4 regions of the Dorea sp. ICN-14282 genome follow, and region 4 is predicted to be linked to each of the others. Evidence: predicted binding sites of a transcription regulator. Region 4 holds the regulator's gene; each other region holds the start of a gene.
What was found. The regulator Rex, encoded in region 4, represses fermentation and respiration genes when NADH is low (regulators of the CRP and FNR family bind a similar motif). The targets are predictions, from matches to a motif close to ATTGTTAANTANTTAACAAT.

Region 1 (4,950 bases), 340 kb from region 4:
GCGATTATGGATGCGCTTTTGGGGGCAGCGGCGCTTGGAGATATCGGAAAACATTTTCCGGATACCGATCCGGCGTACAAAGGGGCTTCTAGTATCCGTCTGTTGGAACACGTTGGAGAGCTGATTGAGAAGGAGCTTTATGTAATTGGAAATATTGATGCGACAATTATTGCACAGCGTCCAAAGATGGCTCCGCATATAGAAACAATGCGAAAAAATGTAGCAGAAGCTCTTCATATTGATGTCAGCCAGATTAATATTAAGGCAACGACGGAAGAGGGACTTGGTTTTACAGGAAGTGGAGAAGGAATTTCAGCTCAGGCGATTGCTGCCCTGGATACCATTTCCAATTACAGTTATACAGTAGAAGATACGGACAGAGCCTGCGACTCCTGCCCGGGATGCAAACAGACTGACAGATAAAGAGAGTAGGAGCAAAGGATGGAGATCAGGAAACTTGAAGAATTGGAACGCGCAGATACCAGGCCGCTTTATGAGACCGTGTTCTCAGAGGATAGCCGGGCATTTGTGGATTACTACTACACAGAGAAAACAAAGGATAATCAGATTTATACTGTGATAGAAGATGGTGAAATTCGGGCGATGCTTCACCTGAATCCGTATTCACTAATGGTAAACCGGGGGAAAAAGAATGCCAATTATATTGTGGCGGTTGCCACGCAAAAGGAATATCGAGGGCGTGGATATATGGGTGCGCTGTTAAAGCGAGCCTTAAACGATATGTATCAGGAAGGAGAGGCATTTACCTTTTTGATGCCAGCGGCAGAAGCAATTTATACGCCTTATGATTTTCGGACGGTATATGAGCAGAATCCGCTCTATTATCAGGATGGTGAAGTGTATCCTAAAAACGTGCAGGTTGCGGAGGTGACGGAAGCGGACTTATCAGAACTTTCCAGGGCGGCCAATCAGGATTTGGCTTCCAAATATCAGGTGTATGCATTTCGGGACGAGGCGTATTACAGAAGACTTTGGAAAGAATGCGAAAGTGATGGCGGCAGATTGATGGTTTATCGGACAGATGGACATATTACAGACTGCAGGATTGCTGCTTCAGAGCCACAGGGAGAGAAGCGCCCGAAGATTATGGTTCGGATTGTGGATGTGAGGCGGCTTTTGATGAGTCTTTCTGTTTGCTCCTTTGTCGGTATGTGTTTTCGGGTTACCGATCCAGTGATTGAAGAGAACAATCGCTGCATTTTGTTGACGGGGACAGAATATTCCGGTGTTATGCTGATGGAGGGAAGTGAACATCAAAAGGAGGGAACCATTACCATAGGAGCCCTTACAAGTCTGATTTTTGGTGCGGCTTCCGTAGAAGGGATTGAGAAAGAAGAAGGGGTTGAACTTTCTGTGAGGCTGAAAGAAGAATTAAAGAAATTGATACCTCTAAGCCGGATTTATTTAAATGAGATAGTCTAGAGGGCTTTTTGAGAAGAGAATGCAAAAGTCGATTATAAAATACCCCCGCCTGTGTGCTGGCAGAAGATGCCAACACACAGGCGGGGGTATTTTACGTGGTTTACATAGAAGCGTTGATTGCTGCGACAGCTCCGTCAGATACAGCAGTTGCAGCCTGGCGCACCTGCTTCATACGGATATCGCCGGCAGCGTAGACTCCGGGAATGGAGGTTTCCATCCTTTCATTTGTCGGAATATAACCGTCTTCTAAAGAGAGTTCCGTAAAAAGTTCGGTGTTTGGTGTGGATCCGGCATAGATAAATACCTGACAGCCAGGATCCTGGATGGTAGTGATGGATGAATCGATTTCGTTCTTAATTTCCAGTGTCTCAATCTGATCTGTCCCGTGAATTGCATGGAGACGGGAAGAGAGACATACTTCTATATTTTCTGCTTTTTTCAGCTTTTCTTTAAATTCTGCGATGCAGCCCAATTGTTCTTCAAAATGAAGAATGGTAAGCTTTTTGGCAAAGCCTGCAAGGTAGAGCGCTTCTTTTATGGCGCCGTCTGCTCCGCCTACGACATAAACATGTTTACCGGCGCAAAGGGGAGCGTCCTTTGTGGCATTTTGGCATACACCCTTTCCTGAAAGTTCCAGTTCACCGGGAATACCAAGTCTGCGTGGAGTAGTTCCGCAAGCAAGAATGATGCGGGGAGCTTCATAGGTATGAGTGTCGGTAGTGACGGTTTTTGTTGTCGGAGTCAGAGATACTTCCGTTACCGTTTCTTGCACGATGGAAACACCTGCGTTTTCTGCCTGTTTTTTTAATCGGGCAGCGAAGGTAGCTCCAGTTTCTTGTTCGATCAATCCGCTGTAATGGGTGACGGAAGATACCTTTTTGATCAGTCCGCCGACTTCGTGTTTTTCAATAACAAGTGTTTTCTTTCCCCTGCTGACTGCGTAAAGTCCGGCGCTGATTCCAGCTGGTCCGGCACCGATAATGATTATATCGTACATCATTTCAATTCCTCCTGTGGATGGATTTTCGTTATCTGTTCTTCCAGTTCAATATAACGCAGATTAACAATAATGTAAAATTATAATATTTTATTTTTTGATAAATATTTATTATAGATATAAGGAGACAACCGATAGATAAAAATTATAGGTTGGAAGAGTAATAAGTATTGGTCGGAAGGTAGGCTTAAGTTTATAATTAAGTTAAGAATTTGACAATCTTGAAAGGAGAAGAAAGATGGCAGAAAGAGTAGATGCAAAAACAATATTGATCGGGCTGATGGCTGATCCAATCAGACATTCCAGTTCCCCAACCATGCACAATGAGGCGTATGCAAAGCTGGGGCTTAATTATGTACAGATGGCATTTGAGGTGGACAACAGCAATTTGAAGGATGCAGTGAATGCGATTCGTACGCTTGGTATGAGAGGCTCTAATATATCTATGCCAAATAAAACAGAGATCTTGCAGTATTTGGATGAATTGTCTCCGGCAGCTAAGCTGTGTGGAGCAGTTAATACGGTTGTAAATGATAATGGACATCTGACAGGACACAACACAGATGGTCTTGGGTTTATGGCTGCTTTGAAAGATAATAATATCGACGTGATTGGAAAGAAAATGACGATTGTAGGTGCAGGCGGAGCGGCAACTGCAATTCAGATTCAGGCAGCTCTTGACGGGGTGAAAGAGATTTCCATCTTTAATATCAAAGATGCTTCTTGGGAGCGTGCAATTACGAATGCAGAAAAGATTAACAACAATACAGAATGTACCGCTCACGTATATGATCTTGCGGATCTTGCGAAATTAAAAGAAGAGATTGCAGACAGTTATCTGTTTGTTAACGCGACTGGCGTGGGAATGAAACCTTTGGAAGGTCAGACCTATATTCCGGATGCTTCCTACTTAAGACCGGATTTGATTGTAGTAGATGTGATCTATGCACCAAGAGAGACAGCACTTCTTAAGATGGCGAAAGAAGTAGGATGTAAGACAATGAATGGACTGGGCATGATGTTATTCCAGGGAGATGCAGCGGTGCAGCTGTACACAGGAAAAGCAATGCCAATTCCATATATGAAAGAGATTCTGGATATTAAGTACGACTAGGAGGATGATTATGATAAAGCCGGTAGTAGTAAGAGGAGTCGCGATTGGAGAAGGAATTCCCAAAATCTGTGTTCCGATTGTAGGAAATACAAGGGAAGAAATTCTAGCGGCGGCAGAGGAGTGTAAGGAGCTTCCGCTTGATGTAGTTGAATGGAGAGCCGACTGGTACGATCAGGTGCTTGAATTGGAAGAAACGCTGGAAACGGCAAGACAGCTTCGGACGGTTTTGGGAGAGATTCCGTTACTTTTTACATTTCGTACGAAGAAGGAAGGCGGAGAAAAGGCGATTTCGACCCAAGAATATGAAAAGTTGAATATTCAGGTGGCAGAAAGCGGTTATGTGGATTTGGTAGATGTAGAAGCGTTTACTGGAGATGAGGAAGTAACCCGCATGATAGAAGGAATTCATAAGGCTGGAGTGAAGGTTGTGGCATCCAACCATGATTTTGATCAGACGCCAAAGAAAGACGAGATTGTCAGACGTCTTATGAAAATGCAGGAGATGGGAGCAGACATTCCGAAGCTTGCCGCAATGCCGACATGCAGCCGGGATGTTCTGACACTTCTTGATGCAACCCTTACCATGCAGGAAATGCATGCAGACCGTCCGATTATTACCATGTCTATGGCGGGAACGGGGGTGATCAGCCGCCTTGCAGGGGAAACTTTTGGATCTGCACTTACCTTTGGAGCAGCGAAGAAGGCTTCGGCACCGGGACAGATCGGCGTAGAGGATCTGGCATGGATACTGAAGAAGCTGCATGCGTAAAATGTCTATGGAAGAGACAACGATAGGAACATTAGCCAGATTTACCGGAGTATCGTCGCATACAATTAAATATTATGAAAAAATAGGACTTTTCCGTGCAAACAGGAAGGAACAGTCGAATTACAGGTCTTATGGCTTGAGAGCCTGTACCGATATTTATGAGTGTGTGAAGTATAAGAATTTGGGATTTTCGCTGAAAGAGATCGGTCTTCTTCACGGCGAGGCAGACGATGATCGGTTAAAGCAAATGCTTGCCAAACGATTGGAAGAAGTAGAAGAAGAGATCCGAAAGGCATGTGTACTTAGAGATTGTATCCGGGAATACTCTAAAGAACTGGAAATGTTGGATGAACATCTTGACGAATGGTATCTAGAGAGGTGTCCGGATTTTTATTTTCGCAGGCAGTCGGAAAATCTGGAATACCTGGATGATGGGTACATGGAGTCGGATGGTATCAACTTGATTGATTACGCGCCGCGCAGCAAGAATGTGGTGAAAATTGCACCGGAGTATCTAAACGGGAAGGCCGTTCGTTTTTCCTGGGGACAGGGAATCTGTATCCGGGAAGGAGAAACTTGGATGCAGGATCGGAAAGGATTTGAACATATTTTTGCAAGGAGAGCGTT
Region 2 (4,950 bases), on a different contig from region 4:
TCAAAGAATTACCGGAAGTGTTTGAAGAGTTTGCGGAACAGCGCAAAAATTCATTTTTGGCGGTAAAAGAATTAAAAGATAAAGGGGTTCCGGTTATCGGATCCTATTGTACTTATTTTCCACAGGAGATCGCAATGGCAATGGGAGCAGCAAGCGTCAGCCTGTGTTCTACATCGGATGAGACCATTGCGGATGCGGAGAAAGAGCTTCCGAAGAACTTATGTCCGTTGATCAAGTCCAGCTATGGATTTGCCAAAACGGATAAATGTCCATTCTTCTATTTTTCTGACGTGGTTGTCGGAGAGACGACTTGCGATGGAAAGAAGAAGATGTACGAGTATATGGCAGAATTTAAAGACGTTTTTATTATGGAACTGCCAAATACCCAGAGAGAAGAAGCGTTAGCGCTTTGGAAAAACGAGATCATTCGTTTCAAAGAGTATCTGGAGAAGAAGTTTGACGTGACGATCACAGAGGATGATATCCGCAGAGCCATTAAGATTAATAATGAGGGACGGCGCGCGCTGAAGAGACTCTACGAAGTGATGAAGAACGAGCCAACACCGATTACCGGTTATGATCTGTTCAAGGTATTGTACGGAAGTACGTTCAAGTTTGACAGAAGTCAGATTCCAGGGGAAGTCAATGCGTTGGTTGATAAGATTGAAAAGGAATATGCAGAAGGAAAGATGCAGCCAAAGAAGCCTAGAATTCTGATTACGGGATGTCCCCTTGGAGGAGCGACCGAGAAGGTGATCAAGGCCGTAGAGGAAAACGGAGGAATCGTTGTTACTTATGAAAACTGCAGCGGCGCTAAGGCGATTGACAAAGAAGTAGACGAGACGAATCCGGACGTATACGATGCGCTTGCAAGACGGTATCTGAATATTGGCTGTTCCGTTATGACGCCAAACCCGAATCGTTTGGAACTTTTGGGACGTCTGATTGATGAATACAAGGTAGACGGCGTGGTTGAGATGACGCTGCAGGCATGCCATACTTATAATGTGGAAGCATTTGGAATTCGCAAATTTGTGAATGAGCAGAAGAAGATTCCATACATTAATGTAGAGACAGATTACTCTCAGGCTGATATTGGACAGCTGGGAACAAGAATTGCAGCATTTATTGAGATGTTGTAGAGATAAAATAATGGAAGGATATCAGAGATGGTATCCTTCCATTATTTTTTGATGTTGATGTTTTTTGTATGGATATTATGCTTCCTCGTATGCTTTTATAGCATCACGGATCAGCGCGTTGAATTTATCGGCATCCCATGCGGAGCGTCCGGTGAAGAGCCCGTCGATGGAAGGCTGCACAATCAGGTCGCAGGCATTGTCAGGATTTACGCTTCCGCCGTAGAGAACCGGAATCTCTTCGCTGGCGTCGCCGAACAATTCGTGGAGTGTTTCTTTGATTACCTTATGCATTTTTTCGGCATAGTCCGGGGAAGCCGGGGTTCCGTTGACACCGATGGACCAGACTGGTTCATAGGCTACCCAGATCTTTCCGATCTGATCTTTGGATACTCCGTGGAATCCGATCTTTAGCTGTGTGCGCAGAATTTCGGCGCTGACACCGTATTCTTTTTGTTCTCCCGTTTCGCCAATGCAAAGAAGTGTCTGGAATCCGTGGTTTAGAGAAGCTTTTACTTTCTTGTTTTCTTCGTAGTCCGTCTCGCCAAAGACGTGTCTTCTCTCAGAATGGCCGATCATTACCAGTTTAATTCCCAGTTCTTTTAACATCGGTGGAGAGATTTCTCCGGTAAACTGTCCCTGATCTTCCCAGCACATGTTTTGTGCGCCCAGAAGAATAGAATTCTGATCGATAGAAGCGGTCGCGCGATCCAGTGAAGTGAAAGATGGAATGATGAATAATTGGATCTCGTCACGGCTTAAATCAGCAGTGTTATCGGACAGCTTTTTTAAATAAGCAACGGTGTCCTGGACATTTTTATACATTTTTAAGTTGCTGCCGAAATATAACTTTTTTTTCATGGTATTGCCTCCTGTATAATGAAATAAATAAGTCTTTGATGTCCCTATTATATACCTTGTAAAAATGAAAATCAATCGTGCAAAAAGTGATAATTAAAACGTTAAAATAATGACAAACGAAAAACGAAAGCAAACGAAAGTTAAAATATAAAAAATATGTATATATTGCATAAAAAGAGAAAAAGCAAGCTTTATAATATGCTGAAATTCTAAAAAACTATTGATTTTGAAAAGAAATGAATATAAAATGAAATCACAAACGAAACAGAAAAAAATACAAAACGAAAACAAAACGAAAGGAAAGGGAAGGTAAATGAAAAATACATTCAAGCCTGTAACAGCAATTACAATGGGAGATCCAGCAGGAATCGGACCGGAGATTGTAGTAGGAACTATGCTGGATAAGGAACTTCATGATTCTTGTAAGCCATTCGTGATCGGAAGCATTGCGATTTTGGATAGAGCAGCAAAGGTACTTGGAAAGGAATTGAAATACAATAAGATTTCCGAGCCAGAAGAAGCAAAATATGAATTTGGTGTTGTGGACGTACTGGAGACGGGCGACTATGATACAGATTCTATTCAGTGGGGGGAGGTTCAGGCGCTGGCTGGCCAGATGGCAATTGACTGGATTATGAAATCCATCGCATTTGGAATGGAAGGCCGTGTGGATGCAGTATCCACGGCTCCGATTCACAAGCAGGCAATTAAGCTGATCGGTGTCAAGGAACCAGGACATACCGAGATTTATCAGAATGAGACAGGATCTCCATATGCACTGACCATGTTCTCCTGCCATAAGCTGAGAGTCTTCTTCGTAAGCCGTCACATGTCACTGGTAGACGCAGTACACTATGCAACCAAGGACGTTGTTCTGGAGTTTATTGAGAACATTGACAAAGAATTAAGAGGCGTCGGAATCGAGAATCCTTGCATCGCAGTTGCAGGTATTAATCCACACAACGGCGATAACGGGCTGTTCGGAAGAGAAGAGATCGATGAGTTAGAGCCGGCTGTTAAGATGGCGCAGGAAAAGGGCATCAATGCAGTGGGACCATGTCCGGCAGATTCCGTATTCCATATCGGAAAGAGCGGAAAATTCGATGCGATCCTCTCTATGTACCATGATCAGGGTCATATCGCATGTAAGACGCTTGATTTCCAGAAGTCTGTTACGATTACATGGGGACTTCCGTTTATCAGAGGTTCTGTTGATCACGGAACGGCATTTGACATTGCAGGAAAGGGAATCGCAGACTGCGTAAGTTTGATTGAATCCACAAAAGTGTGCGTAGAATACGCCGTTCGTAAACACGAAGGAAATGCAATGAAATAAGAAGAATACAAAAGAGAAAGGAAGGGAAGAGGACTATGCCGATCATAGGTGCAGTTGCAGATGATCTGACTGGAGCAACAACGACAGGGGTACTCCTTGCCAGATCCAAGGCACAGACAGCAGTATTTTTTAATGAAGAAGCGGCAGAAAAAGCCAAAGGTGCAGATGAGTTGGATGCAATTCTGGTAAGCAGCAATTCACGCCCGCTTCCGGCAGACGAGGCGTACGAGAAAGTAAAATCGGCTACGCTTGCGTTGAAGCGGATGGGAGTAAAGTATTTCTCCAAGCGGATTGATACGACACTTCGAGGTGGCGTCGGCGTGGAGATCGATGCAATGCTCGATCAGATCGGGGAAGATGCAGTTGCGGTTGTTGTTCCGGCAATGCCGCAGTCCAGAAGAATTTTGGTTGGCGGATATTCCGTGATTGACGGTGTGGCGCTAATTAACACGCCGGTTGCAAAGGATGTGCGCACACCCGTAAAAGAAAATTATATTCCACGACTGCTGGCAGGACAGACCAGACGCCAGGTGGGACTGGTGACACTTGACAAAGTCCTGGCAGGCAAAGAGGCAGTAGAAAAAGCGCTGGAGGAAAAGCGGGGCGAAGGCTGTGAAGTGATTGTGGTGGACGGAATTACACTGGAAGATGTAGAGACCATTGCGAAGGCATGTATTGCTTTGAAGTGGAATGTTGTGGCAGTGGATCCGGGTCCGTTTACTGCGAAGCTTGCTTATGAGCGCGGGTTGATTGGAGTAGAAGAACCGAATATTCCGGAAACAGCGAATGAAGAAGAAAAAACGGTTCTGATTGCAGCAGGAAGCGCAACTCCGGTTACCAAAAAGCAGATGGAAGTGCTCTGTGAGGATGAGCGGCACGTGCGTATCAGTGTGGAGCCGATTCTGCTGATTAACGGCGGAGATGAGGCCGTAGCCGAGGCTGAACGAGCAGTAGAATTGGCAAAAGAGATGTTCCAAGAGGGATCCCAGCCAAGGGCAATTCTGTTTGAGACGGCGCTGCACGGAGAGCTTTTGAATCTGGATGAGGAAGATAAGAAGCGTGGATATGCATCCGGAATGAGTGCAAATCGGATCAATGCAGGACTTGGAACCATCATTACAAAGCTGATGGAAAGAGTTGGACGAGACAGAATTGCAGGATTGTACACGACAGGCGGAGACACCATGGTAAATGTCTGCTATCAGCTTGGCGTGGAGTGTATCCAGGTGATGGATTACGTGATTCCACAGGCAGATGTGGGACGTCTGGTAGGAAGCTATGATGGGCTTCCGGTTGTAGGAAAAGGCGGACTGACAGGAAATGATCATACTGCTTGTGATATCGTAGATCGTCTGTTTAAAGAAGCAGGAAGAAAGTAAAAAGGAGCGGAGAAAATGGAAGAGAATAAAGTGAAAGAACAAAAAGATTTTGATATTCTGAATAAGATGAAGAACCTGCCTGGTGGATTGGTTATTATCCCACTGGTTATTGCAGTAGTTTTAGCAACATTTGTACCACAGGTATTCCAGATTGGTGGTTATGTAACGGCGTTATTCTATGAAGGAAATGCATGTATGATGGGATTTTTCCTGATTGTATGTGGATCTATGATCA
Region 3 (4,950 bases), 200 kb from region 4:
GGATGAAGTCCATAGTAACACCCTGCTCTCTCTGCTCTAATGTCTCACCACAGCACATGATTGGTGTAATTCCATGCTCAAAAGCTTTGAGCATCTTCTTATTTACTGTCTCATCTGTCTCTGCGAAATATTCTCTTCTCTCAGAGTGTCCCAGTACTACGTATTTTACGCCAGCGTCTGTCAGCATTGCCGGAGAAATCTCTCCTGTATATGCTCCGCTCTCTTCAAAATACATATTCTCTGCTCCAACCTGAATGTTGGTGCCTTTGCAGGCTTCAACAACCGGAATAATGTCGATTGCCGGTACGCAGAATACAACATCTACGTCTTCACTTGCTACCAATGGTTTTAATTCTTCAACCAGTGCAACTGCCTCACTTGGAGTTTTGTTCATCTTCCAGTTGCCTGCTACAATTTTTCTTCTTGCCATTTTCCTATATCTCCTCAATATTGGTATGTTCCCTTTCCCGGGTTCACAAATACCTTATTTATTATTTGCTGCCGCAACACCTGGCAGTTCTTTTCCCTCTAAGAATTCCAGAGAAGCGCCGCCACCTGTAGAAATGTGCGTCATCTTATCTCCATATCCCAGCTGGTTTACTGCTGCTGCAGAGTCTCCACCACCAATGATGGTTGTTGCATCTGTCTGTGCAAGTGCTTTTGCAACTGCTTCTGTTCCATGAGCGAATTTTGGCATCTCGAAGCATCCCATTGGTCCGTTCCATACAACAGTCTTTGCATCTGCTACAGCATCACAGAAGATCTTCTCTGTGTCTGGTCCGATATCCATACCTTCCCAGCCTTCCGGAATCTCTCCACTCTTAACAACCTGTGTATTTGCATCATTAGAGAAGTCATCTCCGATAATATTATCAACTGGCAGTAATAATTTCACGCCCTTTTCTTCAGCCTTTTTCAGCATATCAAGAGCATACTGAAGATAATCATCTTCGCAAAGAGAAGTTCCGATCTTTCCGCCAAGTGCTTTACAGAATGTGTAAGACATTCCACCACCGATAATCAGTGTATCTACTTTATCGATCAAGTTCTCGATAACAGAAATCTTGCTGGAAACCTTTGCTCCTCCAAGAATAGCAACGAATGGTCTCTCCGGATTGTTTACTGCATTTCCAAGGAAATCAATCTCTTTCTGCATTAAGTAACCAACAACTGCAGTATCTACAAACTCAGTTACTCCTACGTTAGAACAGTGTGCACGATGTGCTGTACCGAACGCATCGTTTACAAATACGTCACACAGGGAAGCAAGTTCTTTGCTGAATGCCTCACCATTCTTAGTCTCTTCTGCTCTGTAACGGGTATTTTCAAGAAGGATCACTTCTCCATCTTTCATTGCCTCTACTGCAGCTTTTGCATTTGCTCCTACAACTTCTGGATCAGCAGCAAATTTTACTTCCTGTCCAAGAAGTTCGGATAAACGTACTGCTACTGGTGCCAGAGATAATTCCGGCTTTGGCTCTCCCTTCGGTTTTCCAAGGTGGGAACACAGAATCACCTTTCCGCCATCAGCGATCAGCTTTTTGATCGTTGGCAGTGCAGCAACAAGACGGTTCTCATCTGTGATCTTTCCGTCGATAAGAGGAACGTTAAAGTCACATCTTACCAGGACTTTTTTCCCTTTTACATTAATGTCATCTACTGATTTTTTGTTAAGCATATCCTTGCCTCCTCAGATTTTTCTAATAAACAAAAGGGTCCGGTCCATAAAGACCGGACCCTTGTTGAGTCTTAATAATACTAATAATGTAGTTCTTTCAAATTAAGCTAACTCAGAGAAGTATTTGATTGTTCTTACCATCTGGCTTGTGTAAGAGTTCTCATTGTCATACCAAGAAACAACCTGAACCTCTGTAGTTCCGTTGTCTAATGGCAGAACCATTGTCTGAGTTGCATCGAACAGAGAACCATACTTCATACCAACGATGTCGCTGGATACGATCTCATCTGTGTTGTATCCGAAAGATTCTGTAGCTGCTGCCTTCATAGCTGCATTTACTTCATCAACGGTAACGTTTCCTTCAACAACTGCTGTTAAGATTGTTGTAGATCCTGTTGGGGTTGGAACACGCTGAGCTGCTCCGATTAATTTTCCGTTCAGTTCTGGGATAACAAGACCGATAGCCTTAGCTGCTCCTGTACTGTTTGGAACGATGTTTACTGCTGCTGCACGAGATCTTCTTAAATCCCCCTTTCTCTGTGGTCCGTCAAGAGTCATCTGATCTCCTGTGTAAGCGTGAATTGTACACATAATACCGGATTTGATCTTAGCAAGATCATTCAGAGCCTTAGCCATAGGTGCTAAACAGTTTGTTGTACAAGAAGCTGCAGAAATTACAGTATCTTCTGGCTTCAGTTCTGTATGGTTAACATTGTATACGATTGTAGGAAGGTCGTTTCCTGCTGGTGCAGAGATAACAACTTTTCTAGCTCCTGCTTTTACGTGAGCAGATGCTTTCTCTTTGGATGTATAGAATCCTGTACACTCAAGTACTACGTCAACACCGATTTCTCCCCATGGAAGTTCCTCAGCATTAGCCTTTGCATAAATTTTGATTTCTTTTCCGTCTACAATGATAGAATCCTCTGTAGCTTCTACCTTGTCAGCCAGAGCATATCTTCCCTGAGAAGAATCATATTTTAACAGGTGAGCAAGCATCTTTGGAGATGTCAGGTCGTTGATTGCAACTACCTCATATCCTTCTGCTCCGAACATCTGTCTGAATGCAAGACGTCCAATACGTCCAAATCCATTAATCGCTACTTTTACTGCCATGATTAATTCCTCCTAAAGTTTTATATTGACTGCTTTTCACAGTCTTTATTATCATGAATCCTTAATCTTGTTAAAGAATCATCAACCGTTTTTTATTGTACTAAATTTGATACAAAAATTCAAGTGCTTTTACACTTTTTCATCAAAGTGCCCGAAATACCGGCTTACGACCCTGAAATTCTGTATAGTACCGAAAACCACAGTCTCTCAAAATCTCTATTCCCCGGTCAAAATCATAGGCAATATGTTCTGGTTTGTGACCATCTGCCCCCACGGTAAGAATCTCTCCACCTAATTCCCGGTAGCGTCTCAGTACATCCTGATGAGGATGTGCGTAGGGAAGGCCATACTTCAATCCCGCGGTATTTAATTCCAGACCTTTTCCTTTGGAAATCAGCGTTTTTAAAATTTCATCTATCAGATCCTGATACCGCCGATACGAATATTCCTGCTCTCTTGCGCTTCCATAGCGTGTCATATAATCTAAATGACCAAGCACATCAAAGGATTCATGCAGGCGGACATCTTCCAGCGTCTCCTCTAATGTCGCCCGGTAAACTTCTTCGTCCGTTCGTCCCTCGAACACACTGCCCGCAGCAATGTCCCGCCTCCAGATGCTGTGCACGGATCCGATTACAAAATCAAACGGATATTTCTCCACAAATTCCTGGTAAAATGGTGCAAGATAGGGCTGCATTCCTATTTCTACACCGATATTTACCCGGATCTTTCCCTGGTACTTTTCCTGAAGCGGCCGAAGAACCTGAAAATATGCTTCCGGATCAAAAATATCTTCGGCTCCCCATTCCATATTATCCTTATCGAAATGATCGGTAATGCAGATCATCTCTAGTCCCTTTTGAATGGCACCCTGAATCATCTCTTCTGGCAGCGCCTCCGAATCGTGGGAAAAATTTGTATGCATATGCACGTCTGCTCTCATTCTACTCATCTCCTATAATTGTTCCGCCGCCAAGCACATACTCTCCTTCATAGAGAACAACTGCCTGGCCTGGAGTAATGGCGCGCTGAGGCTCTTCAAAGGTGCATAGGATTTCATCCTCTCCAGTCTTTTCCACAATACACCACGCCCCTTTATGGTTGTAGCGAATCTTTGCCCAAACCCGTCTCTTCTCCGGCAGATCTTCCACTGACATAAAATTCACCTGATTTGCTCTCACATAATGAGACATGGACTCCTCATTGCTTCCTACTACAACTTCATTCGTCTCCGGACGAATCTCCAATACAAAAACCGGATGTCCCAGAGACAGTCCCAAGCCTTTTCGCTGACCGACCGTATAATGTATGATTCCCTTATGTTGTCCTACCACTGTTCCATCACTCAACACGAAATTTCCCGGTTCGATTTTCTTCACGCTGTTTGCTTCTATATAGGAGGCGTAATCTCCATCCGGCACAAAACAAATATCCTGACTGTCCGGCTTATCTGCAATCCTAAGCCCAATTTTTTCTGCCATTTTACGAATCTCTTCTTTGGTATAATCGCCTACCGGCATCTTGGTTCTGGAAAGTTGTTCCTGTGTCAGATTGTACAACGCATACGTCTGATCTTTTGCCGCTGTCTGAGAAGTACGCACCGCGTATCTTCCATTTTCCAGCTGATCGATTCTAGCATAATGACCGGTCGCAATATAGTCTGCCCCGATATCCAGACTTCTCTTTAGCAAAGCCTCCCACTTCACATAGCGGTTACAGGCAATGCAAGGATTCGGCGTACGCCCCTGCTGATATTCTCCGATAAAATAATCGATCACCCGTTCCTTAAAGTCCTGCCTGAAATTCATAACATAGTAAGGAACTTCAAGGGATGCCGCCACTCTTCTGGCATCTTCAACTGCGCTTAACCCGCAGCAGCCTCCATTCTCTTCCTGATCGTCTTTTTCTTCCTCCTGCCAGATCTGCATGGTTACTCCAATTACATCATATCCCTGTTCTTTCAGAAGCCATGCTGCCACAGAAGAATCCACACCGCCTGACATTCCGACTACAACCTTCTTTTTCTCCATTTTACGCCTCCGGCCTAGTATTCTTCTTCCTCTTCTTCATCTTCGTGAATATCTGATTTTGGTTTTTCCAGACCTTCAATCTTAATATCGTGCTTTTCTGCATAATCCCAAAGGGCTGCATGAATT
Region 4 (4,950 bases):
TCGCTGATCCGGGAAAATGCAGCCCAATACCAGAACAGGTCTCGTAATGCCAGCTGTTCTTAAGATCACGGCCTCGTCGAGGGTTGCCACAGCAAAGCCCCATACATATTCCTTCTCTTCCAGCATTTTCGCAATGGGAACCGCGCCATGGCCGTACCCATCTGTTTTGATGACAACGATCATTTTCGCACTGCCGCTTAAATTCTTTTTCATCATCTCTATATTATATTCCACTGCATCCAAATTGATCCTTGCACATACTCTTGTATAGTTTTTCATACCCTTATTCCTCCAACTCGTTCCACGCTCCCGCAAGAAATTCGATCAAATCTCTTGCCATCACACTGTAAGTTCCTTTTCTCTCACGCGCCAGATCTCCGGCTCTTCCGTGCAGATATGTCCCCAGAACCGCGGCCTGATAGCCTTCCATTCCCTGTGCCATAAGACCTGCGATTATGCCGGACAGCACATCGCCGGAACCGGCTTTCGCCATCGATGCATTCCCCGACAGATTGACACTTGCTTTTCTTCCCTTCGACGCAATAACCGTGCGGGCATCTTTTAACACACAGGTTAAACGATGCTGATCGGCAAAGCTTTTTATCACGTCCATTCTGGAAGAGCGAATCTCCTCAATCGTTAAGTCTGTAAGCCTTGACATTTCCATCATATGCGGAGTAAATACCAGATCATCCACAGACAATGCATCCAGATATTTTTTGTGAGCGGCGATCAGATTCAATCCATCTGCATCTACCAGACATGGAACACGCACATTTTCCAATGTAGCACGCAGAATCTTTCGTGCCTTCTCCGTCGTCCCGATCCCCGATCCAACACAGACTACATCGGCCCATTTCAAAAGCCTTAAAAGCTCTCCCTGATCATAGAGATCATAGGTTGTGACGATTGCCTCCGGCAGCAGCTGCTGCAGAACCACACGGTTCTCCTCAGCTGTATAGATCTGTACCAGACCTGCGCCTGCCATATAAGCTGCATAAGCATTCAAATACGCCGCTCCTGCCATGCCTTTGCTTCCGGCAATCACAAGAACCTTGCCGTAGGTTCCCTTGTTAGAATCTGCTCTTCTTATCGGAAGAAGCTTTCGATAATCTTCCCGCTCGTAAGCATAGGTAAGATTGGAATCTTTCTCTGCCTTTGTCAGGTCAATTCCAATATCTTCTACAAATACCTTCCCGGCATAACGTTTCCCCGGATACAGTGCAAGTCCCAGCTTGGTTGTCTGAAACGTCACCGTCACATCCGCCTGAAATGCGATTCCCATCACAGCTCCATGATCTGCTGAAATTCCAGATGGCAGATCTACTGAAAATTTCTGTGCATCAGCTTCATTCATCTGTTGAATCACCTGTACGTATCTGCCAATAATTTCCCGGCCTAATCCCACGCCAAAAATGGCATCTACGATGAGACTGTAATCCCCCGGCTCATATCCTTCCAGAATCTGCGTTCCCGTCTCTTTAAGAAGACGCATCTGATGCTTCGTCTCTTCCGTACAGCTGGAGCTATTGCCGACTAGAAATACCGTAACCTCCTTCCCTCTTTCTGCCAAAAGCCTTGCAATCGCAAAGCCATCGCCTCCATTATTGCCCGACCCGCATACCACACAAGGTCTGGATAAATCCATGCCGAGTTCATCCATAACCCTCACACAACTTTCGGCCGCTCGCTCCATCAATGTAAGCGACAAAACCCCTTTCTCCTGTATGGTATACTGATCCGCCATCTTCATCTGACGACTGTTTACCAAATACTCCATCCTGCTACCCCCCCTGTCATATTTTTTATTTCAATGAAAAAAGACGCATAGAGACAAGCCTGTCTGCACATGCCTGTCCTTACACGTCCCTGTGTTGTTCTTGCTTATTTTTGATGTTCTTCGTTATATCGGCTGATATTATATGACAACTGCATAAGACTCTCCGAGAGATGAACATTCTCTACAATCACATTGTCCGGCAGATTCAGGTCAATATGTGCAAAATTCCAGATTGCACGGACACCGTTCTCTACCAGCATATCAGCTACTTCCTCTGCTTTATCTTTCGGAATCGTAAGAGCTGCAATGTCTACCTCATTGTTCGCAACGAAGGATCTAAGCTCATCCATCATCCGAATCGGAACCCCGCGGATCGTCACTCCCGCAAGTCTTGGGTTCACATCAAAGATTCCCTTTAAGATAAAGCCTCTCTTTTCAAAGGCTGCGTAATTAGCCAGCGCCTGTCCAAGATTACCCGCTCCGATAATAATGATATTATGGTCTTCTTCCAGTCCCAGAATCTTGCCTATCTCTGTGTACAGATACTTTACATTATATCCATATCCCTGTTGTCCAAACCCTCCAAAGTTGTTCAGATCCTGACGGATCTGAGACGCAGTTACGTTCATTCGTTTACTCAAATCATTTGAGGAAATTCGTTCTACTCCGCCTTCTAGCAGTTCTCCCAAATATCTGTAGTATCTTGGCAGCCTGCGAATCACTGCCTGAGAAATCCCTCTATCTTCCAATCATCTCACCTTCCATTCTAGAAAACATTATATAGAATTTTCCTTTCAAAGTCAAACTTTAAGTTGTTTTTTCTCCTATTTTCGATATAATAGAAACGGAAAAACAAAGGAGGAAATTATGGTACTAGCATGTCACGGAATTACAAAAGCTTTCGGTGAAAATACGATTGTCACCGATGGTTCTTTTCATATAGAAGACCATGAAAAGGTGGCTTTAGTCGGCCCTAACGGCGCCGGAAAATCCACCCTTTTGAAAATGATTGTAGGTGAACTTTCACCTGATCACGGAGACGTGATCCTTACCAAGGGAAAAACTCTTGGATATCTTGCCCAGCATCAGGACATGTCCGGCAGCGCGACCATCTACGAGGAAGTCCGCCTTGCCAAGGCAGATCTGATCGAAATGGAATGTCAGATCCGCTCCATCGAACAGGAGCTGCCTTCTCTCGAAGGAGAAACGTTATCTGCAAGGCTGGAGACTTACAACCGGCTGATGGCAGAATTCGAACGACAGAACGGTTACGCCTACGAAAGCGAAATCACCGGAGTCCTCAAAGGACTTGGCTTTACGGAAGACGATTTTTCCAAACCTGTATCTACGCTTTCCGGTGGTCAGAAAACCCGGGTATCCTTAGGAAAACTTCTGCTGACCAAACCGGACATTCTACTTCTTGACGAGCCTACCAACCACCTGGATCTTACTTCCATCGCTTGGCTGGAAACGTATCTTCTCAACTATCAGGGAGCGGTTCTTATCGTCTCCCATGACCGCTATTTCTTAAATCGTGTTGTCACCAAGGTGTTGGAAATCGAACTGGGACAACTGTCCACCTATCTTGGAAACTATGCAACATACGCTGAGAAAAAACAGCAGGTTCGAGAAGCAAGGCTCAAAGAATATCTAAAACAGCAGCAGGAAATCAAGCATCAGGAAGCCGTCATTGAAAAGCTTCGCTCTTTCAACCGGGAAAAATCCATTCGCCGAGCCGAAAGCCGGGAAAAGATGTTAGAAAAGATGACTCCTGTAGAAAAACCAATAGAAGTAAATACACAGATTCAACTGACACTGGAGCCTTCCTGTATCAGCGGAAACGATGTACTTAAAGTGGAACATTTAAGCAAATCTTTTCCAAATCAAACGCTGTTCCAAGACATCAGCTTTGAAATAAAACGCGGAGAACACGTTGCCATAATCGGAGACAACGGAACCGGAAAGACAACGCTTCTTAAAATTTTAAACGAGGTACTTCCGGCAGATGGCGGAACCTTTATCCTTGGCACGAATGTCCACATCGGCTATTACGATCAGGAACACCATGTGCTGAATATGGAAAAAACGATTTTTGATGAAATTTCTGATTCCTATCCATCACTTACCGGTACTCGAATCCGAAATATGCTCGCCGCCTTTCTTTTTACCGGCGATGACGTATTCAAACGGATCAAGGATCTAAGCGGCGGAGAACGCGGACGCGTATCTCTGGCAAAACTAATGCTGTCCGAAGCAAATTTCCTGATTCTCGACGAGCCTACTAACCATTTGGACATTACTTCCAAGGAAATTCTGGAAAAAGCATTAAATGACTACACAGGAACGATCCTGTATGTATCCCATGACCGTTACTTTATCAATCAGACAGCAACCCGGATTCTGGATCTGGTCAATCAGACTTTCATAAACTATATTGGAAACTATGACTACTACTTGGAAAAGAAAGAAGAACTGACAAAAGCTTACGCTTCCACTCCAGCAAACACCTCTTCTCTTCCTTCCACCAACACCACTTCGGTATCCGAAGGCAAACTAAGCTGGCAAGAACAAAAAGAAGCTCAGGCAAAGGAGCGAAAACGCCAAAATGATCTTCGCAAAACAGAAGAACGAATTACACAGTTAGAAGAACGGGACGGCGAAATCGACCAGCTGATGATGGAGGAAGAAATTTTCACTAATTCTGTGAAATGCCAGGAACTGGCTCACGAAAAGGCCGCGATCGCTGAAGAATTAGAAGAACTGTACCTAAGATGGGAAGAATTGGCAGAGTAGAGAATTCAATTTGGGACGGAGTAAAGTTTCATTTTACTCCGTCCCAAATTATGTTTACAACCCTTTACAATTTTTGCAGGTATTACAGTTTTTCTGCAATCGCTTTGATAAATGCTTCACTGTTTAATACAGTTGGATTTGGAATTGTCGTAATCAATGCCAGATCCTTGGTCATCTTTCCTTCTTCAATGGTATCGATCGTTGCCTTTTCAAGCTTGTCTGCAAATGCCATTAATTCTGTATTCCCATCCATTTCTCCGCGCTTTCTCAATGCTCCTGTCCAGGCAAAGATGGTTGCCACAGAGTTCGTAGAGGTCTCTTCCCCTTTCAGGTGCTTATAATAATGACGCTGCACGGTTCCATGAGCTGCCTCATAC

Region 1: WKT00_RS00995 (shikimate dehydrogenase) is a predicted target of Rex. The motif match lies at 2,537-2,556, and genes of this name have one in related genera.
Region 2: pdxA (4-hydroxythreonine-4-phosphate dehydrogenase PdxA) is a predicted target of Rex. The motif match lies at 2,098-2,117, and genes of this name have one in related genera.
Region 3: gap (type I glyceraldehyde-3-phosphate dehydrogenase) is a predicted target of Rex. The motif match lies at 2,861-2,880, and genes of this name have one in related genera.

What each region holds. Positions count from the first base shown of each region.
Region 1 is NZ_JBBKBH010000001.1:216,491-221,440, forward strand. Features, by position in the region: gene ispF (2-C-methyl-D-erythritol 2,4-cyclodiphosphate synthase) at 1-423, shown strand, start outside; gene WKT00_RS00985 (GNAT family N-acetyltransferase) at 442-1,443, shown strand; gene WKT00_RS00990 (FAD-dependent oxidoreductase) at 1,544-2,440, opposite strand; gene WKT00_RS00995 (shikimate dehydrogenase) at 2,679-3,554, shown strand; gene aroD (type I 3-dehydroquinate dehydratase) at 3,568-4,323, shown strand; gene WKT00_RS01005 (helix-turn-helix domain-containing protein) at 4,316-4,950, shown strand, end outside.
Region 2 is NZ_JBBKBH010000002.1:103,475-108,424, reverse strand. Features, by position in the region: gene WKT00_RS05775 (double-cubane-cluster-containing anaerobic reductase) at 1-1,142, shown strand, start outside; gene WKT00_RS05770 (triose-phosphate isomerase) at 1,218-2,000, opposite strand; gene pdxA (4-hydroxythreonine-4-phosphate dehydrogenase PdxA) at 2,314-3,336, shown strand; gene WKT00_RS05760 (four-carbon acid sugar kinase family protein) at 3,372-4,715, shown strand; gene WKT00_RS05755 (2-keto-3-deoxygluconate permease) at 4,731-4,950, shown strand, end outside.
Region 3 is NZ_JBBKBH010000001.1:362,668-367,617, reverse strand. Features, by position in the region: gene tpiA (triose-phosphate isomerase) at 1-430, opposite strand, end outside; gene WKT00_RS01760 (phosphoglycerate kinase) at 485-1,678, opposite strand; gene gap (type I glyceraldehyde-3-phosphate dehydrogenase) at 1,781-2,794, opposite strand; gene WKT00_RS01750 (histidinol-phosphatase HisJ family protein) at 2,937-3,737, opposite strand; gene mnmA (tRNA 2-thiouridine(34) synthase MnmA) at 3,739-4,824, opposite strand; gene nifU (Fe-S cluster assembly scaffold protein NifU) at 4,839-4,950, opposite strand, start outside.
Region 4 is NZ_JBBKBH010000001.1:559,645-564,594, forward strand. Features, by position in the region: gene alr (alanine racemase) at 1-279, opposite strand, end outside; gene WKT00_RS02725 (NAD(P)H-hydrate dehydratase) at 284-1,780, opposite strand; gene WKT00_RS02730 (redox-sensing transcriptional repressor Rex) at 1,885-2,529, opposite strand; gene WKT00_RS02735 (ABC-F family ATP-binding cassette domain-containing protein) at 2,648-4,573, shown strand; gene WKT00_RS02740 (NADP-dependent isocitrate dehydrogenase) at 4,656-4,950, opposite strand, start outside.